DNA from 3 places in the Exiguobacterium sp. N4-1P genome. Region 1 is predicted to be linked to each of the others. Evidence: predicted binding sites of a transcription regulator. Region 1 holds the regulator's gene; each other region holds the start of a gene.

Region 1 (5,149 bases):
TTTTTGCATTGTGGAGCTTACGCTGGTATTCCTCAACGAGTGAAACGATCTCGAGGACCATTGCTTCCGCATCCGCCAGTTGGTATTCACCGTCTGACTCCATCGTCATCAACTGGACATCATGTTTTTTGAACGTATGCAAAATCGCGATTTTGGCGTTTCCTCGTCCGATTCGTGTATCGTCCGTCACGAGCACCGCTTCCACCAGATGACGCGTTACATAATCAAGAACGGTTAACATCCCTTCTCGCTCTACATCATAGCCACTTTCTTTTTCGACGATGATATCTATGATTTCAAATCCTTTTGTTAAAGCGAGTCCCGACAGTTCTGCTCTTTGCCGCTCCAGTGAGCTCTCTTGTGCTTCTTTTTCCGTCGAGACGCGACAGTAGATTACTACTTTCATCGTACCTCACACCCCTGTTCGTTCATTCAACAACTTTTATATTCTGTCATTGTTGTGCGATTGGTACAACGATTTTGTCTTTCGAAATGACATGTTTTGTTTCGAGCTCATTGTTCTTGATCAGCCAGTCGATGTATTCCTGGTTCGTCATCGAACCATCATTGTAGACTTCTGCAACTTGTTCGACCGTTACGTTCTCATCAACCGTGACTGACGCCGTGAGTAATTGGTGTACCTTTTCATCTGGTCGTGGTGTTAAAAGAAAAAGAATGAAAGCAAAACTGAGCGTATAAAACAGAATTGAAAAGGCATGAGTACGAATAGAATGAATCATCATGAATCCCTCCAAATAGGTTATTAGAATAAATGTTCTCGGAACAATTGTTCGCATAATCTATAATAAACACAGAACCAGTGTTCGGTCAACACAAAAACATCGAACAATTGTTTGTGCGCTCATTTGTTCTATGTTATAGTAATTCTAGAAACATATATTCCTAAATCCTAAAAAAACCAATCCGGAAAGAGGTGGCAATTCGTATGCGGAAAATGTCTAAACGTCAACAAGAAATCCTTGACTACATCATCGCTGAAGTGAAGTTAAAGGGCTATCCACCTTCAGTTCGCGAAATTGGTGAAGCTGTTGGTCTTGCTTCAAGCTCAACGGTACACGGTCATTTGGATCGTCTAGAAAAACGTGGACTGATTCGCCGTGACCCGACGAAACCACGCGCGATTGAAATATTGCTTGATAAACCTGAAGAAATCAACGAAGCGATCGTCCATGTCCCCGTTATCGGCAAGGTAACTGCCGGACTTCCGATCACTGCGATTGAAAACATAGAAGAGCATTTCCCACTCCCTGCACATTATGTAGGAAATGAAACCGTCTTTATGTTGACGATTGATGGCGAATCGATGATTAATGCAGGTATTCTTGATGGCGATCGTGTTATCGTGCGTCAACAAAACACAGCAGAAAACGGGGAGATTGTCGTTGCGATGACCGAAGATAGTGAAGCGACAGTCAAACGGTTCTTCTTAGAAGATCAACAGGTACGTCTTCAACCAGAAAATGACTCGATGGACCCGATGTATTTCGATAACGTGTCGATTCTTGGCAAGGTCATCGGCGTTTACCGGACGATTCACTAAGAGAGGGACCAGCTAAGCTGGTCTTTTTTCATGCCTTCTGGAAATGTACATGATACGGTCAACTCCGTTGCCCTAACGGGATATGTTGTTTATTCGGTCGCAACGAACCAAACGGATTGGCTCCCGACCGCTGTCGGAATCGCCGTCGGGACCTTATGGCTTTCGCCCGACTTAGACTTAAAATCGGAACCTTACTATCGTTTTGGCCCTTTGCGTGTCCTTTGGATGCCATACGTTAAAATTATGCCGCACCGCTCCATCTGGTCGCATGGCTTAATCATCGGAGATGTCATCCGCCTACTCTACAGTGCCGCTTTATTGATTCCGCTACTCTTTTTAGCCTTCTATAGTGAAATCATCCAAGCAAGCACGGTCGACTCATTGATTGACGTCATGCCTGCTTTTATTATCGGTGTGATGACCGCAAGTACGATTCATATCATCCTTGATCATACGAGTAGTTGGTTCCGCCCTAAAAAGAAACGAAAAAAACGTCGATCCTGACTTTTTCCATTCAATCATGGAAAAAGTCTTTTTATTATCCAATTCTAATTTTTTTAAACCTAAATATTGAAAATTTCGATTCCTATATTTCAATTATTTGTATTGAAAACGTTATCAATTCGGGTTAGGTTTAAATAGAAAGGCATTATTCGCTTTAATCCAAAGGGAGGGTTTTTGCATGAGTAATTTTATTAGTGAGATGATGGGAACATTGATTCTCGTCCTACTCGGGGATGGCGTCGTCGCCGGTGTCGTTCTGAAGAAAACCAAGTCTGAAAATGGTGGCTGGATTGTCATCACGCTCGCTTGGGGTCTCGCCGTTATGACCGGTGTTTACGTCGCGGCATCCAGTGGTGCCCACTTGAACCCAGCGGTTACTTTGTCGCTCGCGCTCAATTCTGACTTACCGTGGGCAGATGTACCTATCTATATCGCTGCTCAACTTGTCGGAGCATTCCTTGGCGCAGTACTCGTTTGGCTTCATTACATGAAACATTTTGAAGCGACAGAAGATCAAGCCGCAAAACTCGGTGTCTTCGCGACAGGTCCAGCAATCCGTCATACGGGATCAAACTTAGTATCTGAGATCATCGGGACATTCGTTCTCGTCTTTGGTATCTTGGCGCTTGGAGCGAATACGTTTGCAGACGGACTCAATCCATTGATCGTCGGTCTCCTCGTAGTCGTCATCGGTCTTTCGCTCGGTGGTACGACGGGTTATGCAATCAACCCTGCCCGTGACCTTGGTCCACGTATCGCCCACGCGATCTTACCGATTCCGGGTAAGGGATCATCAGACTGGGGTTACTCATGGATTCCGATTGTCGGACCAATCATCGGAGGCGCAATCGCCGTCTTCATCTATCAACTGCTATTTTGATTGAGCATTAGGTATCTTAACTATTCAAGGGGGACTCACAGATGGAAAACAAGTATATTTTAGCACTCGACCAAGGAACGACAAGCTCACGCGCCATCATTTTCGATCATGATGGTCAAATCGTCAACTCTGCTCAACGTGAATTCAAACAATACTTCCCACAACCAGGCTGGGTCGAGCATGATGCAAATGAAATCTGGGGTTCGATTTTAGCAGTCATGGCGGATGCACTCGGAACGGCTGACATCAAACCGAGTCAAATCGCGAGCATCGGAATTACGAACCAACGTGAAACGACAGTCGTCTGGAACAAGGAAACGGGAAAACCAGTTTATCATGCCCTTGTCTGGCAATCGCGTCAAACGGCCGACATTTGTGATGAGCTAAAAGAACAAGGACTCAATCAAAAATTCCGCGATAAAACTGGCTTACTCATCGATGCCTACTTCTCAGGAACAAAAGTCAAATGGATTCTAGATAACGTCGATGGTGCACGTGAGCAAGCAGAGAACGGGGAACTGCTCTTCGGTACAATCGATACGTGGCTCGTCTGGAAGCTCTCAGGTGGAAAAACACATATCACAGACTACACGAATGCCTCACGGACACTCATGTACAACATTTACGAACAACAATGGGATGACGAGTTACTTGAAATCCTGACAGTCCCTAAATCGATGTTGCCAGAAGTCCGTCAATCAAGTGAAGTCTACGACAACACAGTCCCGTATCACTTCTTCGGCTTCGAAGTTCCAATCGCCGGCATCGCCGGTGACCAACAAGCTGCCTTGTTCGGTCAAACGTGCTTTGAACCGGGCGAAGGGAAAAACACATACGGTACAGGTTGCTTCATGTTGATGAATACGGGCGAAAAAGCCGTTTCTTCAGACCACGGACTCTTGACGACGATCGCTTGGGGCGTCGACGGCAAAGTGGAATACGCACTCGAAGGTTCAATCTTCGTTGCCGGTTCTGCAATCCAGTGGTTGCGTGACGGTCTCCGAATGTTGAAAAATGCAAAAGACTCAGAAGGCTACGCTTTGAAAGTCGATTCAACAGACGGTGTCTACGTCGTTCCTGCTTTCGTTGGTCTTGGTGCACCGTACTGGGATAGCGACGTTCGCGGTGCCATCTTCGGATTGACACGCGGGACGGAAAAAGAGCACTTTGTCCGCGCAACACTCGAGTCACTCGCTTACCAAACTCGCGACGTCTTGACAGCGATGCAGCAAGATTCCGGCATCGAACTGAAAACGTTACGCGTCGACGGTGGTGCCGTTGCCAACGACTTCTTGATGCAATTCCAATCGGATATTCTCGGTGTTCCAGTTGACCGCCCGGAAATCAATGAGACGACGGCACTCGGTGCAGCCTACCTCGCTGGACTCGCTGTCGGCTATTGGAAAGATAAAGCTGAAATCAAAAAGCAGTGGAAACTCAACCATCAATTCACACCTGAAATGAAAGAAGACGATCGCGAAAAACGTTATGCCGGATGGCAAAAAGCGGTCGAAGCGACAATGGCATTCACACCGAACAAAAAAGCAGCCAACGCAAACGTCTAATCGAACAACGATGACTTTTGCACCACTCTATTAAAAAGAAGCGATTTCGATATCACTCGAAATCGCTTTTTTTTTTGTCTTTGACCTCTTAATTCATACACCTTCTCAATCCACACTAAAGAACTCCCCTCTAAGCGAACAGGCAGATACCTGACTTAGAAGGGAGATCGGTCTTACGCGAATCATTTAGGCGAATTCATTTTTCAATCCGTCAACGACTTCAGTCAGTGACTTCGATTGACCACTTAAAACAGCCGCGAGGAATGCCCCTTCGACGAGCGGCGCCTCGACAAATTGGACTGTTTTATCACCGCTATACAGTTCAAGGGCCAACTCCGTATTCATTGTTGCAGAACCGATATCCGTCAAGATAACACCGTCATCGTCGAGCGCATTCAACGTCTCTTCAATGCGCGAAGCATCTGTCCCGATGCTTCCATCCGCTAAACCGGCCGCTAGCAGGATTGGTGTATCCGGTGCCATTTCGGCAAGCAGTTCCTTTAGACCAGTCGCCAGTTTTTCACTGTGTGAAACGAGAATTACATTAACCATGTAGCACCTCCACGATTTCTTGTAACAAGAGTGCACTCGATAAAGAACCTGGATCTTGCACGCCGACTGTCGCGTCTCCAAAGTAGG
Region 2 (5,149 bases), 820 kb from region 1:
GCGCGCCGCCAATTCAAAAAACGCTTCGGGATGACGTTCGTCGAGTATGCCCGCTCACGTCGGATGGGACTGGCGATGAAAGAAATCCGGACCGGGAAACCGGTCATCGAGGCCCAGCTCGCGGGTGGCTACGAATCGAGCAGCGGCTTTCGGGATGCTTTCGCAAAAATCATGGGTGCGACACCAAAACGCTGGGACGGGACTTACTTGCAGGCGAAATGGCTCGATACGCCACTCGGTCCGATGCTCGCGATTGCGGACGACGCAGCCCTTCATTTGCTTGAATTCGTCGATCGCCGAGGACTGGAACGGGAGATCGAACGGCTTCGTCTCGCGGCACGTGCCGTCATCGTCCCGGGGGAATCAATCATCTTTGAGCAAATCGGACAGGAGCTGACCGACTATTTCGACGGGACGCTGAACAAGTTCGCGACGCCGCGCAAACTGTACGGGACACCATTCCAGCGTCTCGTCTGGGCCGAGTTGGAGCAAATTCCATCCGGGGAGACGATTTCCTATCAAGAACTTGCCATCCGGATCGGTAATCCACTCGCCGTTCGTGCCGTCGCCCGGGCGAACGGTGCCAATCAACTGGCACTCGTCATCCCGTGTCACCGCGTCATTCGGGCGAATGGCGACTTAGGCGGATATGCCGGCGGGCTCGCCCGGAAAGCGACGTTACTCGAAACCGAACGACGAAAGGACTGGATGCTGCATGGCACTGATTAAAGATGTTTTTTCAGACGACTGGCTCGACCGCCTGAGTCGGGCGCTGGATGCGCCGCGGCTGCAGCAGGACATCAAACAAGCCGACTGGGAGGAACTCGCCTTCAAACAACGGGTCCGCCGAATTTCGACGTCGCTTGGATCGTATGTGCCACGTGAATTTGATGGGGCGGCGACAACACTCGAACGGCTTGCCCCGGAGTTCACGGGACTCGCCGGGATCGTGTTTCCCGACTATATCGAGCTCTACGGCGACGACTGGGACCGGTCGTTGCTGGCACTCGAACGGCTGACGCCGTATTCGACAGCGGAGTTCGCTGTCCGGCGATTTTTACTGAGCGACCAAGACCGGTACTTACAACAGGCACTGCTCTGGAGCACGTCGGACGATGAACATGTCCGGCGCCTGGCATCGGAAGGGACACGACCACGCCTACCATGGGGACAGGCCATCCCGGCGTTGATTGCCGATCCGCGTCCCGTCCTGCCGCTGCTCGACCGGTTGCTGACCGACGACTCACTTTACGTCCGCAAGAGTGTCGCCAATCACTTGAACGACATCACGAAGACGCACCCGGAACTTGTGATTGAACGACTCGATCAGCTCGGAAACAATCCGCAGACGGACTGGGTGTTACGTCATGCTTCGCGGACGTTGCTGAAACAAGGACACCCTGACGTCCTAAAGGCATTTGGTCTCGTGACACGCGGCACGGTCACGGTCGATGATTTGACGGTGACACCGTCGCTGCCGATCGGGGGCGAGCTGTCATTTACGTTTAGCCTCGCGACGACGGAACCGCAAGTCCTGCGGATTGAATATGCGATTGACTATTTCAAAAAGCGGAAAACGAGTCGGAAGGTCTTCCGAATCAGTGAACGGCTCGTCCGTGAGCGGGAGACATTCACGAAGAGGCAATCGTTTCGTAACTTGACGACACGTGTCCACTATCCGGGGACGCATCGTGTGACCATCTTGATTAATGGGCAAGCTTACGCAACGGCAACGTTTGACGTGACAGGGGAGGAATGAAGATGAACGGACGCCATCCTGACTTTACGACGTCCCGCTTACACATCGAAGCGGTGGATACGACAGACGGCTGTGTTTGGACATTGGAGCTGCGGGACGAGCACCAACAGGTTGCGACGATGCAGTTAGCCGGTCAGCAACTCAGCTATGACGCAATCGATCCGTCTGACGCCGCCGGCTACGTTGAAGAAGCCTTGAGGGTCATCACGGCGTATCTGGCACGGACATTATTGTTACCGTCCGTGACGGGCAGAGGCGGGGAAGCCGTCGTTTGGGAGAAGAGTGGATTTGAGAGAACGGATGACGGATTTTCGTTAGCCTTGACGCACTAAACGAAAAAGAGGACAATCCGCGTCGCAGACTGCGAACGGCTTGTCCTCTTTTTTTAAGGTTCCGAGATGCCGTTCGCGAGCAGCAGGAGATAAACCCAAATCACGAGCGGGAGCAACAGCATCAGAGTGGCAAGCAGGCTGAAGGTCTTGATGACAGTGTTTTTCAACCGGAGCGCAATCAGGAGTGACATCACATAGCCGACGCCGACGAGCGAATACAGACTGATCGGGACCCAAAGGCTCATATTCGGGAACGTCCGTCCGTTCAGCCCGAAGAACAGCAGGATGCTGACAATCAAGAGGATGAAAGTCAGGATCAGAGAGTGGTATTCGTTCCGGTGCGACTTCAAGCGGCATTCCCCTTTCATGACGTTACCTGACGGGTGTGTAAGACCAGCCGAAGCGGGCACAGATTGCTTCGGCACTTGCAGCGGCAGAGCGTCCTTCCGTATCCAGGCGGAAGTAGTTCGGGTACGGCAGTTCTCCTGGCAGGGAGGACGTCCGGTAGCCGTCTGCCGTCTCGAGCAAGTCGTTTTCGGAAGCGGCGAGATCCCGTTTCGTAAACTTATGGGTGAGGCGGTTTTCCGTCGTATTCCGCGTGAGACGAGTCGCGACGGATGCTTCGAGTTCGACGATATAGACGTCGGAACCCGCCTCTTCAAACAACGCGACCGTCTCCTCGATGAATTCGATTCCCCCGCCCTCGACCCCGAACAGGCAGAGGAACGTGAAGAGGACACCTTCGAGATCACTGACCGCCATCTCCTTGAACATCTCCCGGCGGATCAAGTCCTTCAGCCTGTGATGGGCGGGCTTTGTAAAGTCGAAATAGGGCAACAGCAAATCGATTGTCTGGTGGTTATGAAACAACTTCATCCCGGTCAACCGTTCGAGTTCCTGACCGATCGTCATTTTTCCGACCGCCTGCGGACCGAGCAATAAAACAAATTTCATCAAAAGACCCCGTTTCCTTTTTTTGTTAGATTACCATACCGGTTCAGCATGTTGGAGTTAGAACGTTTGTTCGTAAAATGATATAATGGAGATAACAACGGATGGCGTGTCACAACGAATGGAGGGTGTTCGGGCAGATGGAACATTGGAAGATGGTACAAGGATATGAAGGGAGTTATCAAGTGTCGACGTCGGGAAATGTCCGTTCGCTCGACCGGATTGTCGAGACAAGCCGTGGCGTCAAACAGCGGCGCACGGGTGTCGTCCTGCGTCCGCGAATCAATCAGGACGGCTACCGGAAAGTGACGCTGTATCAGCAGGGGCGTGGTGAACGGTTTTACGTCGGTGAACTCGTCGCCCGGGCGTTTCTTGACCCGACTGCCTGCCAGGAACGTCTCGTGCGGGCGGACGGTGACCGCTTGAATGACCAGATTGATAATCTGTCCGTCAAGCCTTCGCCAAGCCAAGCCTATGCTTCCTTACTCGCTGAATTCGATCTGCTGTTGACGGACCATGTCGAATTGTCGGCGTGGCAGATTCGGGAGATCCGGCGGCGCTACCGGACGGGCGAAGCGTCGATTCGAAAGCTTGCGCTCGTGTACGGGGTGACTGAAAACCGGGTCCGCAATATCATCGATAAGAAAGAGGCGCGGTATGTCATGTAGGCAGAAGGAAAGGGCAGTCCGAAGAAAATCGGTCTGCCCTTTTGGTTGAAAAAAAGTAAGGTGTCGTTAGCCGGCAAGTGGTAAGTACGGCGTGATTTGGCTCACCGTCAGTTGGAGGAGCTGTTGCGTTTCCTCTTTCGGTTCAGACGTGACGTAGATGATTAACGCAGCGGCGACGATTAAAAAGATGACGATGACGAGCCCGATGAAGAAAGGCATTTTACTTTTTCGTTTTTCTTCGTTCATGTCCACAGGTAGTTCCCCCTTTTACGAATTAACAGATGCATCTGTCATAATGATTCCCCTTTAAGAAAATGGAAAACCTGCAAAACGGCTAGAAAAAGGGTGCCGGTAAGACGATAAAGAAGATATAGACAGAAAAAGCTATTTTTTGAAGGGATGTCGATCGTCGTGTTGAGTCAATTCAACCAGTTTCTATTAAACTTTTCCCTTTTGATTACGTCCCTGCTGTTCGCTTTCTTACCGATGCGCAACATCAAACGCATTTCACCGCACTCCTCAATCCGGATCCGGCTTGCCGTCGGATTGATTGCAAGCGTGATCGGTGCACTGCTCGTCTTAAACAGTATCTCCTACGACGGGGCAAAGATTGACTTACGACTCGTCGCGCTCGTCACGGCGTATTATTACGGCGGCTGGATCAGTGGCGCATTGACGACGGTCGCCGTCATCGGGGCCCGCTTTCTCGTCACGCCACCCGGTGTCTACCAAGGTTTGATTCTCGCGACGCTGATTTGTCTTGCTTTACTCGTCACGGCAAGTATTTACCGTCGCTTTGCTGCCCAGACGTTCAAAGACTACCTTGTCCTACTGAGCATCGGAATCGGCTACAGCTTACCGGCCCTGTACTTGTTGACGGATACGTTCATTCGGTTTTTCGAGATGTCATTCGTCTACATCATCTTCAATCTTCTCGGAGGGTACGTGACGTTTCGTTTCCTGCAGGAGTTACGGAAACATTTCCAGTTCGTCCAAGCCCAGCAGGAGCTTGCCTTGACGGACAGTCTGACGAATCTCGCCAATCGGCGGAAACTCGATGAGACATTGGCCGACTATGACAAACACGGGTATGCCTTCTCGGTCCTGATTGTCGATATCGACTTCTTCAAGTCGGTCAATGACGAATACGGACATGATGGCGGGGATGTCGTCTTACGGCAACTCAGTCATCTGTTGACGACGTTTTGTCCGGAAACGGGACTCGTCACCCGGTATGGCGGCGAGGAATTCGTCGTCGTCCTGCCGGATATCTCGCACCGTGAAGCGGAGCGACTCGGGGAACGGATCCGGACGGCGTGCGCCGATCAACACTTCATCTTCAAACCGTATCCGGCTTTCCATGTCACGCTTTCGATGGGTGTCGCATCGTCCGATCAAGCCAAGACGGCGTTCGAAGTCGTCCAAAAAGCCGATCAGGC
Region 3 (5,149 bases), on a different contig from region 1:
TTCGAATAAAGGTCGAGGACGATATCCGTGATTTCATCGTACTCTTCCGGAAGGTCATGGTGATGGCGGTCTTCTCGATATCCGATGGCGACGCTACCTTCTTCAATTTTCTTAACGGTCGGGTGACCGAGATACGATAGGTCGGGTGAAGACGAATCATTTTGATAGACGATGAGGCAATGTACGCTATTGTCACCGATCCAGAAGTTCTCGATATATTTAATATCACCGGGGACCAAATACCAGAAATGCTGCCATTCACTCGTTGGGAATAATCGTTGCCCGACATGTTTTTTAATTGGTTCGATCAAGAGTTCCGCGACGGGCAACATTTTGATGTTCGACTGAGTTGTTTCATATACTTTGATCTTGTCCTGCATCTTCTTGATTTTTTTCTTCAGGCGACGAATTTCCTTGTTCATCAGATCCATGACGACCCGTGATTGCATATATTCGTTTTGATATTGTTCACGACCTTTTTGATTGTTCGTCTCAGGCATGCTAATATCCCCTTTACAGTTTTGACTCGTTCATCGTACCTAAAAAAATCAATCTTGGCGAGTTGTGACAGGTGTAGATTTATATAGATCGGATAGGGTCTGTTATTGATTGTATACAGTAGCTATCGCGCGCTCTATTGATGTGTACAAACATACGTGAGTATATATGTACATGTATGATTATATGTTTGTATGGAGTATGAATGTTTACGTGCGAGTATTTGTTTACTTTGAATGTGTTCAAAAAGTAACTTGGAGCGAAGTGGGGGGGACTTCTCGGATTTACTCCTCGTCGATCCGGAAGAAGTGATTTCGATCACTTTGCTCGGTCACTTGCTGGTTAAAGTAATAGTGGAATGTCTCCCGTTCGTAGACCTCGGACTTCGCGTCACAGGAATATTCGACGCCGTGACGACGGAGTAACAAGAGACCATAAGGATATTGCCGATGGAAATGGAGTTCCGTATCGCACTAGTCTTCCTGATGGGTCACGACACATTTTTTGATGAACCGATCAATCTTTCCTTCGAGCATCATGATATCACTTGCCAGGTTTGTTGAACTGTCTGATACGGGAATCCATCCTTCGTGAAATAAAGTAGATGATGATCCCGTCCATACTTGACGAGCGTTCCTTTCGTACTCAGATCAGTACTCATGACATGGATGAACTTCTTCAAGACGAATCAGAACGCTTGTGTAATATCTTGCTCGAGCGATGCGGGCGACGTGTCCGAAATAGTCAAAGAAATAACAATCGGTATAGACGCCGGTCAAGAACCACTGATCCGCTGATTCATAGGCGTACGATGCATTGAATCGTGCCGTTCGTCTTCGAATAGAAATGAAAATTCGGCATCTTCGAACCGCACCTCGAAGGTTTACTCCTCGACATCAATCACTAGAAGTGGTGCTTTCATAAGGAAACGATCGAGGAAGACTTCTAAACTCTTTTTCATGTCATCGCTGTCGAACTGGATGGAACGCTATACATTTGCTAGAGGACGACAGGACGGAAGTGAGACGGCAATTCATAGTATTCAAACAGGTTGATCATGTGGATGATGCGTTTCATTTGGGTTCTCCTTCCTTTTGCCAATACCGCTCAAATAACGCAGTGTGCCCGGTGTCATACATGGATGATGTTCTCCGAACTGGTAAAACAGTTCGGTTTGATCTTTCGCATAATCGAGATGATCCAGATCTTGTACTTCATGATATTTATAAAACAGCTGGTAACGGTATCTTCAGCAGGTTCATATGCTTGAGGTTGGCTCTGACTATACCCTTTTTTCGCAAATTGTATCGTGGTCGTGTGAAAGAGAACAAAAAAAGAACGATCCGAAGATCGTTTTGTCTCGTTTTATTTTTTGAACGATACGCTGTGAATCTCTTGTCCGTTCGAATCAAGAATCCGCATCGATTTGTAAGGTGCCTGAATACGATCCGCTTTCTTCGCTTTCGGACCCTGGTCCTCTATGAAGGTCATCGGATAAAAAACAGCCGGATCTTCGGAGCCGACGTTGCTGACGCCAAGATAATACACCCAGTTGTACCGGGTGTCGTAACAATAGAACATGACCTTAGCTGGTCCTCTTGTTTTTTCACCGATTTTTGGATTGGTCATCAATTCCACCATTAGACTGAAGAACATGATGCGGTACTCCATTTCTTCATACGTTTGCGGGTTCTTCTCTTTAAGAGAAGCGATCGTCAGCTCGCCTGATTTGATCATGGTGTTGATCTCAAGGTTTGTCCCTAAGTTAAAATAATGCAATCCAATCAAGTGAGGGAACTGCGCATACTTGAAATGAATCTGAAGCGGAGAGACTTTATTGTCAGTCTCGTAAATAAAGGTCTTGTTTGCGAAATGTTCTTCATACATTTCGAGTAGACCAAATAAAGTAACCTGATCAAAGAAGTCAGGACGATTTTTTAGTCGTTTCATCACGATTAATCTCCTTAGAATGAAGTCTACAAAAAAGAGTGACCCTCGAAAAAGGGTCACTCCCGAAAATTAATCGTACGGTACGACTGGACATTCTCCAGTGGGATGCTCCTGTGTATTATTTCTCAGCTTGTCCTTTGTAAAAACATAAAGACAAGTGTGCCCCCAGGCGGGTCCGGATAGTACCACGTATCCTTCATAAGTATATTACCCCTAATACGACTGTTAAAACAAGCAAATTCGCTCAGTTTATGTCCTTTTTCGACAGTTTTATGTCTAAATCGGACACTTTCGTAACGTATTGGCATCGGACGACTCCACTCGCTTCGAGGAGATGGTCGTGCACATCAGGCATATACTTAGAAGACTGTCGAGGCACCAATCAGCTGATCGAAGCGTACGATTTCTTCTTGGAAATTACTTTTTCGTAGTAAAATAGTGTCTTTTTCATAATTGAGTTTCTCAACATATGCGTTGAACTTATATTCGATTTCGGTGTGATGCGTGACAATACGGAGGAGCCCTCCGTTAAAGATTGCATCATTCAACACATTTTCGATTTGTGGATCCAATAGCTCGTCGTAATTCGGGACATCCAGTTGATGTACTTCCCGGTGATACTGTTTGAGCATCGCCTCGTGTTCAGGCATGAGAAATAATACCCATTTCAAGTTTCCGCGGTTGACGTATCGCGTCATTGTGAATCACTCCTCTAGGTTTCGAAAAATAAAGAACATTCGTTCCTAATTTATACCCCAGATTCGTGATCCGCAATTCTGCTCTTCGCAACGGGTACCACGTCGAGAATGGCGTCGGCACCGCGCTAACTTTGATGGGTCTGGTTGTTTTTATGCATGTTGGCTCAGCGGCACTCAGACGACGTCTCGTCCGTTTACAGCCGATTAGAGTGCGATATTGCACCCATTTTGATAGAATTTTGCAGGAATTCGCTCGTTTTCGCTCGATTTCTGCACGTTCAGGAAAAAATGATGATTGTTATTGCGTTGAATGGCTTCGCTGCAGTCGTATGATCAAGACGAACTGAGCAGGTCTCCTTCTCGTGAAACGATGGTGACATTAAAATATATAGGAAAAATAGGAGATTTTTTTAACAACAATTTTAATTTTTTTGATTTTCATAAGCATACGCCAACGTTGATGAAGCGGAAGGGCACTTTCGTACGCCTTCACTCATTCAATTATGGGGCTGCAACATGCCTAGTAACAAGCATAACTGACCTTACTGACAAGCATAATTTTAAAATAGTGCGTTGAATTGGAGTAGCAGCAGGTGACCTACCTGATGCCGATGATAATACATGTGTTTTATTCTACTACATACGATAATTTTTGTGATGTCGATAAACGTCTTCCGAACAAATATCGGAATGCGTCAAACAGCGGAATCACGCTGTGCCAAGCTGTCATCGTACGGACGAATTGATTCGTTTCAAAGTAAAACAAATACTCCATTCGAGGCGTATTAATTGAATCCTTTAATCGTTCCCCTGAAGAATCCCTCCATGTGTACATCATAGATTAAATTATGACAGGTTTGCGACCGAAGTTCGACTCACTGATGAACTACATCTAGTAAACGAGGGGTAATCCTTACTGTGTTTCGTTGGTATTGCTGGCGTCATAAAAAAACGACATACCCGGTGAGACCGAACATCCTCAACGTGAGTTACCGCTTGCATATGATTCCCCGAACAGTGTATATAGAAAAGGAATCTGCACGAAAGGTGACATGATGGTGGAATTTGCTACCGGCCAGCTGAACCGGTAGCGCCTCCACAAGAGATATTTCGAGCATATATGAGAACTGTGACCGCGAATGGCTCGAAATGCGATTCACAGTGTAAGAGATGTATGATTGTGACGAAATCGAAGAATCCCGATTTGTAGCAAAGTGGCTCCGCGGCTTTAACGAATCCGTTTAGTGGTGTTCGCTGCTTGTTCGTCAGCCGATCAGGTGCGATTCACATTTCGAAGCGAATGCAAATGCCGAACTGGGAACTCGAAATAAAAGACCGCCGCGTGACCAAAATGGCTTGTCACCCCCGATACTTCCTCATCGAAACCATTAGAGGTTTCAAAGTCAATATACTTCGCAAACTTTATGAATATTCCGCTCAGATGTCCGAGCAGTCGGGAAAAGGTGTCTGATAATGATCCAGAAACGCACGCCCTTTTCTTCCCTGTATTCTATGCGGCGCCATCCGAAAATTTTTTTACATGATATCTATTTTTGAAAATGATTGGAGTTATAAGGAGGGGCGACGTCCTTTTTGATGTATGCTCTCCTCATGTACGTCATTGTGTCACAAAATCAAAACGAATGTGCGGTTATTCGGTGTGACGTCGAAAACGAAACTTTGGTATTGCTAGAGAAATCGATGACGACGCTGAACGAATCATCCGTCATCGTGTTCATCCTTCCTATTTCCGTACTTGCCAAAAACGCGATAAAAAGGACATTTGTTGATGAAATAGTGTATCGAAACTATAAAAGTTGTTCGATGATCTATCTTCTCGTCGTACTTCCTTTGATCTTCTCGACACTCGGATAGACTTTTTGACCGTTCCATGATTCGTCTTGTTAACTGTGATTGGTAATTTGAATCACACCAAAAGAAGGAATCATCATGAACAACACGAAGCACTCAAGACCCGCGGCAAAGTCAAGATTCATCAAATC

What was found. Region 1 encodes LexA, which represses DNA repair genes until DNA is damaged. Its sites were predicted from a motif close to CGAACATATGTTCG; they were not measured.
Region 2: A0126_RS01515 (NUMOD4 domain-containing protein) is a predicted target of LexA. The motif match lies at 3,105-3,118, and genes of this name have one in related genera.
Region 3: A0126_RS18815 (YolD-like family protein) is a predicted target of LexA. The motif match lies at 3,179-3,192, and genes of this name have one in related genera.

Annotation. Positions count from the first base shown of each region.
Region 1 is NZ_CP022236.1:1,085,042-1,090,190, reverse strand. It holds gene A0126_RS05525 (YneB family resolvase-like protein) at 1-406, opposite strand, end outside; gene A0126_RS05520 (cell division suppressor protein YneA) at 453-740, opposite strand; gene lexA (transcriptional repressor LexA) at 947-1,561, shown strand; gene A0126_RS05510 (metal-binding protein) at 1,592-2,065, shown strand; gene A0126_RS05505 (MIP/aquaporin family protein) at 2,244-2,945, shown strand; gene glpK (glycerol kinase GlpK) at 2,987-4,510, shown strand; gene dhaM (dihydroxyacetone kinase phosphoryl donor subunit DhaM) at 4,697-5,062, opposite strand; gene dhaL (dihydroxyacetone kinase subunit DhaL) at 5,055-5,149, opposite strand, start outside.
Region 2 is NZ_CP022236.1:266,959-272,107, forward strand. It holds gene A0126_RS01490 (bifunctional transcriptional activator/DNA repair enzyme AdaA) at 1-729, shown strand, start outside; gene A0126_RS01495 (DNA alkylation repair protein) at 716-1,759, shown strand; gene A0126_RS01500 (hypothetical protein) at 1,762-2,091, shown strand; gene A0126_RS01505 (hypothetical protein) at 2,145-2,516, opposite strand; gene A0126_RS01510 (DEAD/DEAH box helicase family protein) at 2,464-3,045, opposite strand; gene A0126_RS01515 (NUMOD4 domain-containing protein) at 3,183-3,710, shown strand; gene A0126_RS01520 (hypothetical protein) at 3,777-3,956, opposite strand; gene A0126_RS01525 (GGDEF domain-containing protein) at 4,122-5,149, shown strand, end outside.
Region 3 is NZ_CP022239.1:27,117-32,265, reverse strand. It holds gene A0126_RS18830 (hypothetical protein) at 1-500, opposite strand, end outside; gene A0126_RS19325 (hypothetical protein) at 753-923, shown strand; gene A0126_RS18820 (PBECR4 domain-containing protein) at 1,864-2,448, opposite strand; gene A0126_RS18815 (YolD-like family protein) at 2,808-3,146, opposite strand.